DNA from 3 places in the Asanoa sp. NPDC049475 genome. Region 2 is predicted to be linked to each of the others. Evidence: riboswitches for the same ligand, from Rfam matches in the RefSeq annotation. Region 2 holds a riboswitch; each other region holds the start of a gene.

Region 1 (5,591 bases), on a different contig from region 2:
TGATCAGGTAGGCGATGCCGCCGGTGCCGCCCGAGGTGCCGCCGCTCGCGTTGATCCGCTTCGTGCGGAGCCAGATCTGCTCGAACTGGCTGCGCTTGTAGACGTTGCGGACCACGTCGTTCGACGAGCTCGCCGGGTCGTTGACGATGACGTCGCCGTCCTTGGTGAAGCCGACGATCACGAACAGGTGCCCGGACGTCCCGTAGTTGGCGCCGTCGAGCTCGCTGGCCAGGAACGACTGCGAGGTGACGATCGGGATGCCGGCGGCGATGAAGCGTTCGGCCTCGTCCAGTGAGTGCAGCCGGGTGACCTTGCCTTCCAGCCCCCGGAAGGACGCCGCGTACGCCGTGTTGAACGGCCAGTTGCCGGCACCGTCGTACGCGTAGTCGTAGGTCATCCGCGCCGCGTGGTTGACCGACGGGTCCGGGTAGGTCGGGTCGACCCACGCGGTGTCCTCGGCCGATGGCTTGCGGCCCCAGTACTCCACGACCATCTCGGTCGAGGTCGGCGAGCACCAGGCCTCGCCGCCGCCGTCGTACTCCGGATAGTGCCCCTCGTGGATGTTCTGCGAGTAGGCTGGCACGGCCAGTTCCTTGCCCCAGGCGATGTGCCCGGCGCTCGGCGGCACGGTGAACCGGTCAGGCACGTAGGAGGACATCGCGCCCAGCGCCCACACCCGCGGCGCGGCGAGCTGGCCCGGCGCCTTGTAGAGGGTCAGCCGCATCTGGTACGAGCGCAGCATCACGCCGTTGGCGACGTCGTCGATGGAGAACGTGTCGGTCCAGATCGTCGAGTACGGGTCGCCCTGCCGGTTCACCGAGGTGCGCCGGATGTCCTCGTCGCCGGAGGCCCAGCGGCCCATCACGTACCACGGGGTCTGGTTTCCGGTGTTGTACGTGCCCTGCATCTCCACCTGGATCCAGGTGCCGCGCGGCGTCTCGGCGTTCCACGAGGCGATGAGCTCGCTCGCGTCGAACCCGACGTCGCGCTTCGGCGAGGTCCAGGTGGCGTAGTTCCAGCTGCGGGTCACGCCGGTGTGCGGGTCGGTGTAATCGGTCGTCCCCTGTGGACGCAGGATGGTCACGCCACCCTGCAGACCCGGAACGCCGGGAATGCCCGGCAAGGCCAGGGTGCCCTGGTGCGTGCCGGTACGCCAGTCGCGATAGGTCGACCAGCCCTGGTACGTGATCTGCTCGTCATGGACGGGCACTGAGGTGGCGGCGCCGGCCGGTGCCGCGAACCCGGCAATCAAGGCAACCGCGCCGAAAACCGCGACGGCCGCCCGCGCTGATGCGTTCATGGCTGTCACTATCGCTGCTGAAAGGAAGTTTCACCAGACCGCGATGCGCTGGAATTCATTGCCGGCGGGATGATCGACCTGGCATGGTCACGCACAAAGACCCATATTGATATGACCATGAATCGGGTGGTGAGGTTCGACCAACGTTCCTCCACCTACCCCCATGGAGGTCATGCATGGCCATCCCTCTGGGCCGGCGCCGCGCGCTGACCGCACTGGTCAGCTCCGCGATCGTCGGCCTGCTAGTCGCCTCGGCGAACCCGGTCGCGGCGAAACCGGCGCCCGGCGGTCTCGGCGCCGCCGCCGCGCCGTCGGTCGAGTACCGCGTTCTCGGCCCGAAGACCCTGGCCGAGCGCAACGCCGTCGCCCGCACCGGTGCCGCCATCGACTATGTCGAGCACGGCGTACTCAACGTCACCGCCACCGCCGCCGAGGCCGCGGCCATCGGGCGGCTCGGCTTCAAGCTGGAACGGGTGACGGCACCCGCGACCAGTGGTGGGCCGTCGACGCTGGCTTTCCCGCCCGCGGACTCCAACTACCACGACTACGCCGAGCTGACGGCAGTGGTCAACCAGGTCGTCGCGGACCACCCGTCGATCGCCCGCAAGCTGTCGATCGGCAGCTCGTACGAGGGCCGCGACCTGATGCTGATCAAGATCTCCGACAACGTCAACCTCGACGAGGCCGAGCCGGAGATCCTGTTCAACCACCAGCAGCACGCGCGTGAGCATCTGACCGTCGAGATGGCCATCTACCTGCTCAACCTGTTCACCGACAACTACGGCTCGGACTCCCGGATCACCAACCTCGTCAACAGCCGGGAGATCTGGATCGTGCCGACCGTCAACCCCGACGGCAGCGAGTACGACATCGCCACCGGCTCCTACCGCAGTTGGCGCAAGAACCGGCAGCCCAACTCCGGCTCGTCCAATGTGGGCACCGACCTCAACCGCAACTGGAGCTACCAGTGGGGTTGCTGCGGCGGTTCGTCCGGCACGACCAGCTCGGAGACCTACCGCGGCCCGTCGGCGTTCAGCGCCCCGGAGACCCAAGGCCTGCGCGACTTCGTCAACAGCCGGGTCGTAGGCGGCCAGCAGCAGATCAAGGCCAACATCGACTTCCACACGTACTCGCAGCTGGTGCTCTGGCCGTACGGCTACACGACCGCGAACACCGCGACCGGCATGACCGCGGACCAGTACAACACCTTCGCGACCCTCGGGCAGCAGATGGCGGCGACCAACGGCTACACACCGGAGCAGTCGTCCGACCTCTACATCGCCGACGGCACGAGCATCGACTGGATGTGGGCGGCCCACAACATCTGGGCTTACACGTTCGAGATGTACCCGGGGTCGGCCAGCGGCGGCGGCTTCTACCCGCCCGACGAGGTGATCCCGGCGCAGACCAGCCGCAACCGGGAAGCCGTGCTCATGTTGCTGGAGGCCGCGGACTGTCCGTACCGAATCATCGGCAAGGAGGCGCAGTACTGCGGCGGCGGTGGCGGCACGACCGTCTACTCCGACACCTTCGAGACGGCCACTGGCTGGACTACCAACCCGTCCGGCACCGACACCGCGACCAGCGGTCAGTGGGTGCGCGGTGACCCGGCGGCCACCACCTCGAGCGGTGCCAAGCAGCTCGGCACCACCGTCAGCGGCAGCAACGACCTGGTCACCGGCGCGTCGGCCGGCAGCGCCGCGGGCGACTTCGACGTCGACGGCGGCCTGACCAGCGTCCGCTCGCCGGCGATCACCCTGCCCGCCAGCGGCACGCTGACGCTGAGCCTGTCGTGGTACCTCGCGCACGGCTCGAACTCGTCGTCGGCTGACTTCTTCCGGGTCAGCGTGGTCCACAACGGCGGCACGACGGCCGTCTTCACGCAGGCCGGCGCGGCCGCCAACCGCAACGGTGCGTGGGCGGTCGCGAACGCCAACCTGTCCGCGTACGCCGGGCAGTCGGTCCGGATCCTGATCGAGGCGACCGATGCCTCGACCGCTTCGCTCGTCGAGGCCGGCGTCGACGACGTCCGGATCACCCAGAGCTGAGCATCGACGTCACCGGCGTCCCGCGTTCGAGCGCGGGGCGCCGGTGACGCGACTAACGGCGGCGTAACAGTCCTGCCGACCATGGTGACCTGTGCGTTACCGTGCTCCCGACCCCACGCAGCGAAGCCGGTGTGAACCCGGCGCTGTCCCGCAACTGTGATGCCCCTTTTTCCGGGGGACAAGCCAGGTCGCCTGCCAAGGTCGCGAACCAGCGCTCTCGAGGAAGGGCGCCTCGCGGGCCGGGCGAACCCCCTGTCGGCGAAGCACCAGACCTCGACCGACAGGAGGCTCTGATGCGATATCCGGCCCGTTTCGTCGCCGTCGCCCTCGGCGCGGCCCTCGCGCTCGCCGGCTGCGGGTCCGGCGGTGGCACCGAGAACGGCGGCACCCCGCCGAACACGAACGTCAGCGCTACCCCGGACTTCCCCGTCACCGTCGGCGACCTCACCGTGGCCGCCAAGCCCACCAAGATCGTGGCGCTGTCGCCGACCGCGACCGAGGTGCTCTTCGCGATCGGTGCCGGCCCGCAGGTGAAGGCCGTCGACGACCAGTCGAACTTCCCGGCCGACGCGCCCAAGTCGAAGCTGTCGGCGTTCCAGCCCAACGCGGAGGCGATCGCCGAGCAGAACCCCGACCTGGTCGTGCTCTCCAACGACATGAACAACGTGGTCGCACAGCTCACCCAGCTCAAGATCCCGGTGTACGTGGCCCCGGCCGGCAAGACGCTCGACGACACGTACCAGCAGATCACCGACATCGGCGCGCTGACCGGCAACCGCCCGGCCGCCGAGGATCTCGCCAAGCGGATGCGCGAGGACGTCGACAAGCTGGTCGCTGACGTGCCGAAGCGCGCGACCAAGCTGACGTACTACTACGAGCTCGGGCCGGAGCTCTACTCGCTGACCTCCAAGACCTTCGTCGGCTCGCTGTTCGCCCAGCTCGGCCTCGAGAACGTGGCGGACCCGGCGGACGCCGACGGCAGCAAGGGCGGCTACCCGCAGCTCTCGGCCGAGTCGCTGGTCAAGGCCGACCCTGACCTGATCTTCCTGGCCGACACGGTGTGCTGCCAGCAGAACGCCGACACGGTCAAGGCCCGGCCCGGCTGGTCCGGCATCACCGCGGTGAAGAGCGGGCAGATCGTCGGGCTCAACGACGACATCGCCTCGCGCTGGGGACCGCGCACCGTCGACCTGCTCCGGCAGATCGTCGACGCCGTCTCGAAGGTGCCGGCCTGAAAACCAGCAAACTCCCCGGCGTACGGTGGCCGTGGCTGCTCGGCGGCGTTGTCGCCGTGGTCGTCGCGGCCATCGCCGGGTTGGCGTTCGGCCCGGTCTCGCTGCCGCCCGGTGGGGTCGCGGCCGAGCTGCTGGACCTGATCCCGGGCGTCGACATCCACAGCGGACTTTCGGAGCGCGACGCGGCGATCGTGCTCCAGCTCCGGCTGCCCCGGGTCGTGCTCGCGCTGCTCGTGGGCGCGATGCTGTCGCTGGCCGGCGGCTGCTACCAGGGCGCGTTCCGCAACCCGCTGGCCGACCCGTACCTGTTGGGCGCGGCGGCCGGCGCCGGACTCGCGGTCACCGCCGTGGTCGCGCTGCGCGGCGCCGACCTGGGCTCGCTGCCGCCCAGCGTGCCGCTGGCGGCGTTCGCCGGTGCGCTGATCGCGGTCGCGCTCACCTATCTGCTCGGCGTCGCCGGCCGGGACCGCACCCCGGCGTCGCTGATCCTGGCCGGTGTCGCCGTGTCAGCGTTCCTCGCGGCCGGGCAGACCTACCTGATGCAGCGCAACGCCGACGACATCCGGGCGATCTACTCGTGGCTGCTCGGGCGGCTGGCCACCAACGGCTGGCACGAGGTGCGGCTGCTGCTGCCGTACGCGGTGGTCACGACTGTCGTGGTGCTGGCCTTGCGCCGCGAGCTCGACGTGCTCTCGGTCGGCGACGACGAGGCGAGCGGCCTCGGCCTGCACCCGCAGCGGTCGCGCTACATCCTGATCGCGGCGGCTTCGCTCGGCACGGCCGCGGCGGTCTCGGTGTCCGGGCTGATCGGGTTCGTCGGCATCGTCGTGCCGCACATCGTGCGAATGCTGGCCGGCAGCAGCTACCGGGCGATCCTGCCACTGTCGATGCTGTTCGGCGCCGCCTTCCTGACCCTCGCGGACCTGGCCGGGCGCACCTTCGCCGCACCCGCCGAGATCCCCATCGGCGTGGTCACCGCTTTCGTCGGCGGGCCGTTCTTCGTGCTCG
Region 2 (5,591 bases):
CCCAGGTCAACTCCCTGGCGTACTGGCGGTCGTAGAGTCCATTCATGCGGATCATTGGAGTGGGTTTCGGGCGCAGCGGCACGCTGTCGCTGCGCTCGGCCATCGAGCGGCTGGGCGCCGGGCCGTGCCTGCACATGCAGGATCTCCGGAGCGGCGACCAGGCCGAGCGCTGGAAGCGGGTCGCCGACGGTGAACGGGTCGACTGGCGGGAGATCTTCGAGGGCTGGCAGGCCACGGTCGACTGGCCGGCCTGCAGCCGCTGGCGCGAGATCTGCGCCGCCTTCCCGTCCGCGACGGTCCTGCTCAACTACCGCCACTTCGACGGCTTCTACCGCAGCGTCGAGCGCACCGTCTGGGCTGTGCGCCAGGCAGCCCGGGCCGGCAAGCTCGGCCCGCGCCCGGACGGTCTTGTGCCTCCGCCGGCGTTCCGGCACGTGATCGAGGCGCTGATCTGGCAGGGGGACTTCCAGGACCGGTTCGAGGACCGGGACTGGATGGAGCGGATGTACGCCGAACGGATCGCGGCCATCCGCCGGGAGATCCCGGCCGGGCGGCTCGTGGAGTGGCGGCTCGGCCACGACGGCTGGGAGCCGTTGGCGCGGGCGCTGGGCGTACCCGTACCGGACGAGCCCTTTCCCCACCTCCACGACACCGACGAGTTCCGCGTGCAGGCCGGCCTGGCTCAGTCGGCTACGTAGCGCTGCCCGAAGGACCGGTCGCCCAACGCCCGCAGGAACTCGAAGCTGTCCGCCGTGTGCGAGCCCGGCTGCGGGCGGAAGATGACCAGGCGTTGGGCGGTGGTCTCGCTGCGTACGAAGTCGCACTGCACGTCGAGGTTGCCCGCCCGTGGGTGGACGATCAGCTTGCGGGTGCTGTGCAACGGGGCGACCCGCATGTCGCTCCAGTAGCCGGCGAACTCCGGACTGGCCGCTCGGAGGTCGGCCACCAGGCTTTCGGCGTCGGAGCCCGCACGGGCAGCGGTGGCCCGCAGGTCCGCCGCATAGCCGCGACCGATCGACTCGTGCTCCTCGGGGGCGTTGAGGGCGCGTGACTCCGGATCGGTGAACCAGCGCCAGATCACGTTGGCGGCCCGCCCCTCGCCGTCGGTCCATGGGCCGAGCAGCGCCCGGGCCAGCGCGTTCTGCGCCAGCACGGTGGTCAGGGCGTCGATGACCTGAGCGGGCACCTCGGCGAGCGCGTCGAGCAGGAACAGCAGCGCCGGGTCGACATAGCTGGTGACGGCGCCGGCCGGGGGCGCCGAGTGGCCGGCCAGGCGGTAGAGGTAGTCGCGTTCCTCGACGGACAGCCGCAGCGCTCGGGCGAGCCCGGCGAGCAGCGCCTCCGACGGCGTGCCGGCCCGCGACTGCTCGAGCCGCTCGTAGTAGTCGACGGACAGGTTGGCCAGCAGCGCGACCTCTTCGCGCCGTAGGCCGGGGGTGCGGCGCCGGCCGCCCGACGGGATGCCCACGTCGGACGGCCGGAGCGCCTCCCGGCGGTTCCGGAGGAAGTCGCCGAGCTCGTTGCGTGCCACTGCTCACTCCTCGATGGCCGCCATGGCCTGGGGTGTGTAGCGGGCGCCCACCGCCGCGCCGACCGGCGCCGCCACGCTGAGCTCCGCGAGCACCGCCGGGCTCAGGTCGATCCCCGCGGCGGCGACGTTGTCCGCGAGGTAGCTGCGGCGCTTGGTGCCCGGGATCGCGGTGGCGCCCTGTCCCAGCACCCACGCTAGTGCGATCTGGGCGGGAGTGACGCCTTCCCGGTCGGCGATGGCACTGATGCGGTCCACGAGAGCCAGGTTGAGGTCGAGGTTGCCGTCGGCCAGCCGGGGCCAGGTCCGGCGGAAGTCACCCTCCGGCACGTCCGTGAGGTTGCGGATGGTGCCGGAGAGGAAGCCCCGACCCAGCGGCGAGTACGCGACGAAGCCGATCCCGAGCTCGCGCGTGGTCGCCAGCACGCCGTTAACCTCGACGTCCCGGGTGAACAAGGAGTACTCGGTCTGCACCGCCGACAGCGGCGCGGTCGTGTGAGCCCGGCGGATGCTCTCCGGAGACGCCTCACTGATGCCCAGGTAGCCCACCTTGCCCTCGGCGACCAGCTCACCCAGTGCGCCGAAGCTCTCCTCGACCGGCACGGCCGGGTCCACACGGTGCAGGTAGAGCAGGTCGAGGCGGTCGACGCGGAGCCGGCGCAGGGACCGTTCCACGGCGGCGCGCAGATAGGCCGGGTGTCCGTTGGCCGGGCCGACCCACCGGTCGTCTTCGTCCATCGTCTGGCCACCGACCTTGCTCGCGACGACGGCCTCGGCGCGTCGCCTCGCCAGCGCGCGGCCGAGCAGTCTCTCCGCCCCACCGAGTCCGTAGAAGTCGGCGGTGTCGAACATGGTCACCCCGAGGTCGATCGCGCGGTGGATGGTGGCGGTGGCCTCGTCGTCGTCCGGTGTGCCGTAGGCGGCGGTCAGGCCGAACGTGCCGAGACCTTCGACAGAGGCATGGAGACCCTGGCTGCCGATGGCGTGGGTTCGCAGTGTCATGAGACCACCGTGCGTCGGCGCGGCGGCCATAGCGGCGCCCTCGTTATCCCCGGTCCGCCAGGGCGACCCTGTCGCAATTGTCGAGCGCATCTCAACCAGCCTCGCCGCGGTTGACACCTCGGCGCGGCCGACCGTAGCGTCCCGGTCAGAAGTGACGATGGTAGGAAGCCGGTGAGATACCGGCACGGTCGCGCCACTGTGACCACGCCCGCGTGGAAGTCAGACCCTCCGCCGTCACGGAAACCCATCGTGGGACGCGTGATCCCGAGGAGGTTCGCCCCGTGTCCAGCATTTCTTCTTCCGCCACCCCCCGCCCGGCCGTCCAGCCGGTGGCCATCCCGTGGCGTCAGCTCCAGCCGTGGCTGCTGTTCGGAGCCGTGCTCGCCATCGCCCTGCTCTACTTCGTGGGCACCGAGCAGGGTGTCTTCCACCTGATCGGTGGCAGCGGCGTGCACGAGTTCGTGCACGACGGCCGCCACCTGCTCGGCTTCCCCTGCCACTGACGGCGGGGGCGATCATGCTGTCCCCCCGTTCGTTGCTGGTTCGCGGCATGCTGGTGGGGCTGGCCGCCGGCGTGCTCGCGTTCGTCTTCGCCTACTTCGTGGGCGAAGGCCCGATCAACGCCGCGATCGCCTTCGAGGAAGCACACAGCGAGGCAGGCGAGCCCGCGCTGGTGAGTCGCACCGTGCAGAGCACCATCGGCCTGCTCACCGCCACGCTGATCTACGGCGTGGCGCTCGGCGGCATCTTCTCGATGGCGTTCGCCGCCGCGTACGGCCGGCTCGGCCACCTGGGGCCGCGGGCGACCGCGGCGCTGGTCGCGCTGGCCGGCTTCCTCGTCGTCGCGTTGGTGCCGTGGCTGAAGTATCCGGCCAACCCACCGGCCACCGGCTCCGAGGACACCATCGGCCGGCGTACGTCGCTGTACCTCCTGATGCTGGTGATCGCGCTCGCGTCACTGACGCTGGCCGTCTATGTCGGACGGTCGCAGGTGGCCCGGTTCGGCGGATGGAACGCGGCCGTTCTCGGTGCCGGAGCGTTCGTGGCCGTGATCGCGGTCGCGCACGTCCTGCTGCCGTCGATAGAGGAGATCCCGGAAGGGTTCTCGCCGGTCCTGCTGTGGAACTTCCGCCTCGCGTCCCTCGGCACGCAGGTGGTCGTCTGGACCGCCCTCGGCCTCGGGCTGGGCGCGGTCGTCGAGCGCGGCCTGCGTCGCGAGGCCGTGCTGTCCACTCAGTGATGGTGGTGGTGGTGGTCGGCCGGGTGGTGGTGGGGTAGCTGGGCGGCGCCGACGGACTGCTCGTGGAACGGCAGGGCGATCCGGTACCTGCAGGTGTCACAGTTGGCCCGGATGTCCCCGCCCAGCGCCTCGTGGTAGCGCTCCACCACGATCTCGGCCAGCCCCGCACAGTCGCCGATCACGTCGGCGGTCCGCACGTCAGTGCCGCGGGCCGCCGACCATTCGGCCGCCTGAGCCTCGACGCGGCGGGGCAGGACGCCGGTGAAGAGGAAGTACGGCAGCACCACGATCTTTCCGGCGCCGAGGGCGCGGCACCGGTCCAGGCCGGCCGGCACACCGGGTTCGGCGAGCGAGACGAACGCGTACTCGACGCCCGCCACCGACGTGGTCTCGGCCAGCAACCGGGCCACCTTGGCGACCTCGGCGTTGGCATCGGGGTCAGTCGAGCCGCGGCCGACGAGCAGCACCGTGGTGTCGGCGTCCGCGTCGTGGAGGCGCTCCCGCAGGAGCGCCAGCACCCCGGGGTGCGGGCCGAGCGGCCGACCATAGGCGAACGACAACCCCGGGTGCCGGGCGCGTTCGGCGGCGAGCGAACCCGGGATGTCGCCCTTGGCGTGGCCGGCGGCGACGAGCATCAGGGGTACGCAGGCCAGCCGTCGCGCGCCGGTTTCGAGCAGCGAGGCGACCGCGTCCTTGACCGGTGGCGGTGACAGCTCGATGAAGCCGCCCGCGACGGGCACGTCGATGGTCTCGCCGACCCGGGCCACGAAGCGGCGGAAGTCCTCGGCGCCTTCCGGGTCGGTGGTGCCGTGGCCGGCGATGAGCAGTGGGATGGTCATGCGAGGGGATCTCCGTACAGCAGGGCATTGACGGCGGCGGCCGCGACGGCCGCACCGCCGCGAGCGGACCGGTTGGACAGTTGGGGGAGTGCCGTCTCCCGCAGGGTGGCCTTGGACTCGGCGGCGCCGACGTAGCCGACCGGCAGGCCGATCACCAGCGCGGGCCGGACCTCACCGGCGGCGGCCAGCCGCAGCAGCTCGGTGAGCGCGGTCGGCGCGTTGCCGACCACCCACACGGCGCCGTCGGGGTGGTCCGCGGCGGCCAGTCGCACTCCGGCGGCCGACCGGGTGAGGCCGGCTGCCTCCGCCGGCATCCGGCAGGTGGCCGGATACCGGGTGATGCCCGCCGCGACCATCGTCACGTCGGTGACCAGCGCGGCGCCGCCGGCCAGCGCCGCGGCACCGGCCGCCAGCGCCTTCTCGTCGACGACCAGGTCGCCGAGCCAGTCCGGGTCGGCCGTGGTGTGGATGATCCGTTCGACCACGTCCCGGGAGTACGGCGGCAGGGCGGCCGTGTCGGCCTCGCGGCGCAGGATCCGGTAGGACTCCGCCTCTATCGGGTGCACGGTGCGCGTTACGACAGCCACGTGTACTCCCTCGGCGTGACCATCCGGCCGGCCACCACCCGGGTGCGGCTGGACCCGACCAGCACCACCGACCTCATGTCCACGATGGATGGATCGGCGGTCAGCGCGGCCAGCGTGGTCAGGTGCACCCGCTGGCCGTCCCGTGACGCGTCCCGGACCACCCCGACCGGTGTCTCCGGCGGGCGGTGCCCGCCGAGGATCGCCAGCGCCTCGGCGAACTGCGCGGTGCGGGCCTTGCTGCGCGGGTTGTAGAGACAGGCGACCAGGTCGGCGCCGGCCACCGCGCGGAGCCGCTCGACGATCACCGGCCAGGGGGTGTGCAGGTCCGAGAGCGACACGTAGGCGTGGTCATGCCCGAGCGGAGCGCCGAGCAGCGCGCTGGCGGACAGGGCCGC
Region 3 (5,591 bases), on a different contig from region 2:
GACCGTGCCGACCCGGAACCGGCCGCCGGCAAGGTAGAGCACGCGGTCCACATAGGGCAGCACCGGGTTGATCTCGTGCGTCACGAACAGCACCGCGGTGCCGGCCTCCCGGCGGCGCCGGTCGACCAGGGCCGTGACGGTGCGCTGGCTGCGCAGGTCGAGCGAGAGCAGCGGCTCGTCACAGAGCAACAGTCGCGGGCCGGCGACGAGCGCCTGCGCGACGCGTACCCGCTGCTGCTCCCCGCCCGACAGCAGACCGACCGGCCGGTCCGCGAGCTCGGCCGCGTCGACCGCCTCCAGGGCGGCGGCGATCCGGGCGGCCCGCCCGGCGGACCGGCCAAAGCCCCAACGGTGTCCGTCGAGACCTTGGCCGACCACGTCGCGGGCGCGCAGCGGCGTCAGGGGGAGGATCCGGCGCTGCTGCGGCACGTACCCGATGCCGTCGGTCACCCGAACCGTGCCTTCCGACAGCGGCTGGAGCCCGAGGATCGCGCGCACCAGGCTCGTCTTGCCGGAGCCGTTGGCGCCCAGGACCGCGACGAACTCGCCGGGGGAGACCCGCAGCGAGAGCCCGGACCACAGGTGCCGCGACCCGTAGGCGAGACCGGCGTCGACGAGCTCCAGCATCAGCGCAGCGCGGTCTCGATGGCGGACAGGTTGCCGGTCATCCAGGTCAGGTAGTCCTTGCCGGCCGGCAGCGTCTCGGTCACCGGGACCACGTCGACCCGGTGGTCCTTCGCGGCCGCCAGCACCTTCTCGGTCTCGGGGCCGGAGGTCTGCTCGTTGTAGGCGAGCAGCTGGACCTGCTTGCCGGCGAACAGGTCGAGGGTCTCCTGGAGCACGGCGGCCGGGACGTCGGTGCCCTCCTCGATCGCCTCGCTGAACTCCTCGGGCGTCTTGTTGGCAAGTCCGCACGCTTCGAGCAGGTAGAGCGGCACGGGCTCGGTGATGGCCACGCCGGCGCCGCCGTGCGCGTCCCGGATCGCCGCCGACCGCTGCTCCATCCCCGCGAGCTTCTGCTTGAACGCGGTCGCGTTGTCGCTGAAGGTCGTGGCGTTGCCCGGGTCGGCCTTCGACAGCGCGGTGACCAGCTGGTCGGCGAGCTTGCTCATGCTCGGCAGGTCGTACCAGACGTGCTCGTTGAGCTCTTCGCCCCCGGTGGCGGTCCGGCCGGAGATGGTGACGGCGTTGAGCACCGTCGCGTCGCTGCCGGCCGACTCGAGCATCGTGTCGACGAAGTCGTCGTAGCCGCCGCCGTTCTCGATGACGACGTCGGCCTTGGAGAGGTCGAGCTGGGTGCGGGTGTTGGCCTCGTACGAGTGCGGGTCCGCCGACGGGTCGCTGATGATCGAGGTGATGGTGGCCTTGTCGCCGGCGATCTGCTTGGCGATGTCGCCGTAGACGTTGGTGGAGGCGACGACGGACACGCCGGCCGGGGCCGCGGTCGCTTGGTCCGACGACGAGCCGCACCCCACCCCAAGCACAGCGACCGACAGCAGGGCGGCACCGAGGAGAGCCGCGCGTTCATGACGCATGAGCGGCGCCACCTTCCTTGTTGAAAACGAGATTCATTACAGGAAGGAAGCTAGGTGAGGGCGTACGGACGGCACAAGAGACCTGAGAGTGATTTCCGTCAATTTATGGCGGTATCGTGATATCCGCATACCCGCACTCACCGAAGCGCGCTGACGCCCATCCCGACCGCGGCGGCGACGAGCACGACGTCGACGAGCACCGCGAACCGTCGCGGGCTCACGTCCCGCAGAATCCGCCGCGCGACGAACGACCCGGCGAGCAGGGCGGTGCCGATGACGAGACCGCGGGCGAGAACATCGGCCCCGAGTGCCCCGGCGCCCTGGAACGTCGCGAGCTTGCCGGCGTAGAGCAGCAGGGCGCTGGCCGCCTCGGAGCCGAGGAAGGCGCCACCGGTCAGCCCGTACGCGGTGAAGATCGGGACGCTCAGCGGCCCGGTGGACAGGACCAGGCCGGTCAGAAACCCCACGACCGCGCCGGCGACCGCCAGGTGCCACAGGCGCACGCGCGCCCGCACCGCGACCCGACGCAGCGGCACCATTGCGACGAAGAACGCGGCGAGGCACGCGTCCATCAGTCGCGGTGGGACGGTCAGCAGGGTCTGCGCGCCGAGCACGGCGGCGGGAATGCCGGGCAACGCGTACGCGACCACGGGCGGCCACTCGATCCGGCCCCACCAGGCGGCCACGCGGCCGACGTTGCCCATGACCGCGGCCACGGCCATGACGGGCACGGCGACCCGCGGGCCGTAGCAGATGACCAGCGGTGGCAGCAGGATCATCGAGGACCCGGTGCCGACAACACCGCCGAGGACGCCGGCCACGAGGGCGAGCGCGAAGAGCAGGACATGGACGAGCACGCGCGGGACCACCTCACTCCGGTGCGGGCGCACCGGACGGGGATCCTCAAGGCTTTTGTCCCTTTAGATGACCGCGCCCGGTCGGGTGGGGCACGGTGGCGCCGCTCGGACCAGGCGTGCCGCAACGGACACCGGAACCCTAGGCGCTGTCGTTGATCATCTTAGCGCCATATCGTCGTACGCGTGGCGATCGCGTTCGAGCTGGTGGTGAACTTCGGCTCCGAAGGCGATGCGGCGCGTGCGGCCTGCGACCTGGCCCGCTCTGCCGCGGCCATCCCCGTCGGGGAGCGCACCATCCGGCTGCACGAACCGCTCCTCGCATCGACCGCCGGCAGCGACGGCGGTTCCTACCTGGAGCTGAGCGTCCTGCCCGTTGGTGTGGGCTGGGGCGTCGTGCTGGATCGCGGGCACGAGCCGGTGCGGCTCTCGGCCGCCGAGCTCACCACCCTCGGCCGCGCCCTCTATGACCTGCTCGCCACGTTCTCCGGCTACCAGGCGGCCAAGGTCGGATGGGATCCGGAGTGGCAAATCGACCTGGCGGAGCTGCGACAAGACTGGGCCGACGAGCTCGCGACCGGCGACCCCACCTTGTCAGGCCTGGTGCTCGCCGAGGCGGTCCTCGCGGACCTGCGCGGCCGCCGCTTCGTGCCTTTTAGCCCCGGCTTTCGGTGGATTCCGTACCTCGGCGAGCTGTCCTCGACCTTGACGGCCGGTTGAGCGACACACATCACGCGACACGCCGGCACACCATCTGGTGTTGGTGTTTCGGCCCGGCACCCATATATGGTGTTGATCGCAGCTGGTTCGGCCGTCCTTAGCGGAGGGTCGAGGCAACAGGGAACCCGGTGCGAACCCGGGACTGCCCCGCAGCGGTGAGTGGGAACGACCGCCGTCAACGAAGCACTGGGCCTCGGCCTGGGAAGCGACGGCCAGTAGGAGCGTGCACCAGCGCCCACGAGTCCGAAGACCTGCCAGCGCGCCGCACGCCGCCCGGCGTGTGGCGGTCGAAGGCCGCGTGGGACGGCCGACGCCTGCACCGGGCCCGGAGTTCGCACGGGGCCGGTGGCGTCCCCCTGCGCGTCCGCCGAGGTCGTGAGGAGGGGGACATGACGGTCACCCAGGAGAAGGCACCTGCCGCCGTGCCGGAGCAGCGGCGGCACGCGATGCGGGTACGCAAGCGCAACGGCGACCTCGAGGCGGTCGACGTCAACAAGATTGTCCGGGCGGTCGAGCTGTGGGTAGGTGACCTCGACGAGGTCGACCCGCTGCGGGTCGCGACCAAGACGATCAGCGGCTTGTACGACGGTGCCACCACCGCCGAGCTCGACAAGCTGTCGATCCAGACCGCGGCCGAGCTGATCGGTGAAGAGCCGCAGTACTCGCGCCTGGCCGCACGTCTGTTGGCGGCCTACGTCGACAAGGAGGTCCGCGGCCAGGGTGTCGCGAGCTTCAGCCAGTCGATCCGTTACGCGTACGACCTGGGCCTGATCGGTGACGAGACCGCGGCCTTCGTGGCCCGCAACGCCCGCAAGCTCGACGACGCCGTCGACCCCGACGGTGACCGGCGCTTCGAGTACTTCGGCCTGCGCACGGTGGCCGACCGCTACCTGCTGCGCCACCCGCAGACCCGGCTCGTGGTCGAGACACCGCAGTACTGGCTCCTGCGCGTCGCATGTGGACTGTCGACCAACCCGGCCGAGGCCATCGCCTTCTACCGGCTCATGTCCAGCCTCGCCTACCTACCCAGCTCGCCCACCCTCTTCAACTCCGGCACCCGGCACACCCAGATGTCGAGCTGCTTCCTGGTCGACTCGCCGCGTGACGAGCTCGACTCGATCTACGAGCGCTACCACCAGGTCGCGAAGCTGTCGAAGTTCTCCGGCGGCATCGGCATCTCGTGGTCGCGGATCCGCGGCCGGGGCGCGCTCATCCGGGGCACCAACGGCAGGTCCAACGGCATCGTGCCGTTCCTCAAGACCCTCGACGCGGGTGTCGCCGCCGTCAACCAGGGCGGCCGCCGCAAGGGCGCGGCCTGCGTCTACCTCGAGCCGTGGCACCCCGACGTCGAGGAGTTCCTGGAGCTCCGCGACAACACCGGCGAGGACTCGCGGCGTACGCACAACCTCAACCTGGCCAACTGGATCCCCGACGAGTTCATGCGCCGCGTCGAGGCCGACGAGGACTGGTCGCTGATCGACCCGTCCGACGCGCCGGAGCTGCCCGACCTGTTCGGGGAGGCGTTCGACGAGGCGTACCGCGCCGCCGAGAAGAAGGCGGTCAGGACCGTCAAGGCGCGCGACCTGTACGGGCGGATGATGCGCACCCTCGCGCAGACCGGCAACGGCTGGATGACGTTCAAGGACCCGTCGAACAGGCTGTCCAACCAGACCGGCGCGCCGGGCAACACCATCCACCTCTCGAACCTGTGCACCGAGATCCTCGAGGTCAACTCCGACGACGAGACCGCGGTCTGCAACCTGGGCTCGATCAACCTCGGTGCGCACCTCGGCGCGGACGGCGTCGACTGGGACAAGCTGCGCGCGACCGTGCGTACCGCCGTGGTGTTCCTGGACCGGGTCATCGACATCAACTACTACCCGTCGACGCAGGCGGCAACGTCGAACCCGCGCTGGCGGCCCGTCGGGCTCGGGCTGATGGGCCTGCAGGACGCGTTCTTCGCGCTTCGGCTGCCGTTCGACTCGGACGCGGCCCGCGAGCTGTCGACGCGCGTACAGGAGGAGATTCTCCTGACCGCGCTCGAGACGTCCGCCGGCATGGCCGAGCGGTTCGGGGCGCACCCCGCGTTCCCGGAGACGCGCGCCGCGAACGGTGACCTGCACCCGGACCTGTGGGGTGCCACGCCCACCCAGACCGCGCGCTGGAACGCGCTGCGGACCCGGATCGCCGCCACCGGACTGCGCAACTCGCTGCTGGTCGCGATCGCCCCGACGGCGACCATCGCGTCGATCGCCGGCTGCTACGAGTGCATCGAGCCGCAGGTCTCCAACCTGTTCAAGCGCGAGACCATGTCCGGCGAGTTCCTGCAGATCAACACCTATCTGGTACGCGAGCTCAAGGCGCTCGGCCGCTGGACGCCGGAGGTGCGCGACCAGATCAAGCGGTCCGAGGGCTCCGTGCAGGGCATCGACAGCCTGCCCGCCGACGTCCGCGAGCTGTTCCGCACCGCGTGGGAGCTGCC

What was found. A riboswitch is a leader RNA that binds a small molecule or an ion and turns the genes downstream of it on or off. The one in region 2 is predicted to bind cobalamin.
Region 1: it holds a riboswitch for cobalamin, as region 2 does, so the genes downstream of both, AB0J88_RS14805 (ABC transporter substrate-binding protein) here and AB0J88_RS17875 (CbtB domain-containing protein) in region 2, are expected to answer to the same signal.
Region 3: it holds a riboswitch for cobalamin, as region 2 does, so the genes downstream of both, AB0J88_RS07790 (ribonucleoside-diphosphate reductase subunit alpha) here and AB0J88_RS17875 (CbtB domain-containing protein) in region 2, are expected to answer to the same signal.

What each region holds. Positions count from the first base shown of each region.
Region 1 covers NZ_JBFAPY010000003.1:775,485-781,075, reverse strand. The annotation lists gene AB0J88_RS14815 (C39 family peptidase) at 1-1,300, opposite strand, end outside; gene AB0J88_RS14810 (M14 family zinc carboxypeptidase) at 1,477-3,348, shown strand; cobalamin riboswitch at 3,414-3,563, shown strand; gene AB0J88_RS14805 (ABC transporter substrate-binding protein) at 3,642-4,583, shown strand; gene AB0J88_RS14800 (iron ABC transporter permease) at 4,580-5,591, shown strand, end outside.
Region 2 covers NZ_JBFAPY010000004.1:499,211-504,801, reverse strand. The annotation lists partial or broken gene AB0J88_RS17895 (siderophore-interacting protein) at 1-35, shown strand, start outside; gene AB0J88_RS17890 (sulfotransferase family protein) at 45-698, shown strand; gene AB0J88_RS17885 (helix-turn-helix transcriptional regulator) at 683-1,531, opposite strand; gene AB0J88_RS17880 (aldo/keto reductase) at 1,535-2,530, opposite strand; cobalamin riboswitch at 2,641-2,778, shown strand; gene AB0J88_RS17875 (CbtB domain-containing protein) at 2,812-3,033, shown strand; gene AB0J88_RS17870 (CbtA family protein) at 3,048-3,770, shown strand; partial or broken gene AB0J88_RS17865 (sirohydrochlorin chelatase) at 3,839-4,609, opposite strand; gene AB0J88_RS17860 (precorrin-8X methylmutase) at 4,606-5,196, opposite strand; gene cobJ (precorrin-3B C(17)-methyltransferase) at 5,184-5,591, opposite strand, start outside.
Region 3 covers NZ_JBFAPY010000002.1:342,908-348,498, forward strand. The annotation lists gene AB0J88_RS07770 (ATP-binding cassette domain-containing protein) at 1-627, opposite strand, end outside; gene AB0J88_RS07775 (zinc ABC transporter substrate-binding protein) at 627-1,535, opposite strand; gene AB0J88_RS07780 (sulfite exporter TauE/SafE family protein) at 1,673-2,392, opposite strand; gene AB0J88_RS07785 (hypothetical protein) at 2,576-3,109, shown strand; cobalamin riboswitch at 3,176-3,383, shown strand; gene AB0J88_RS07790 (ribonucleoside-diphosphate reductase subunit alpha) at 3,499-5,591, shown strand, end outside.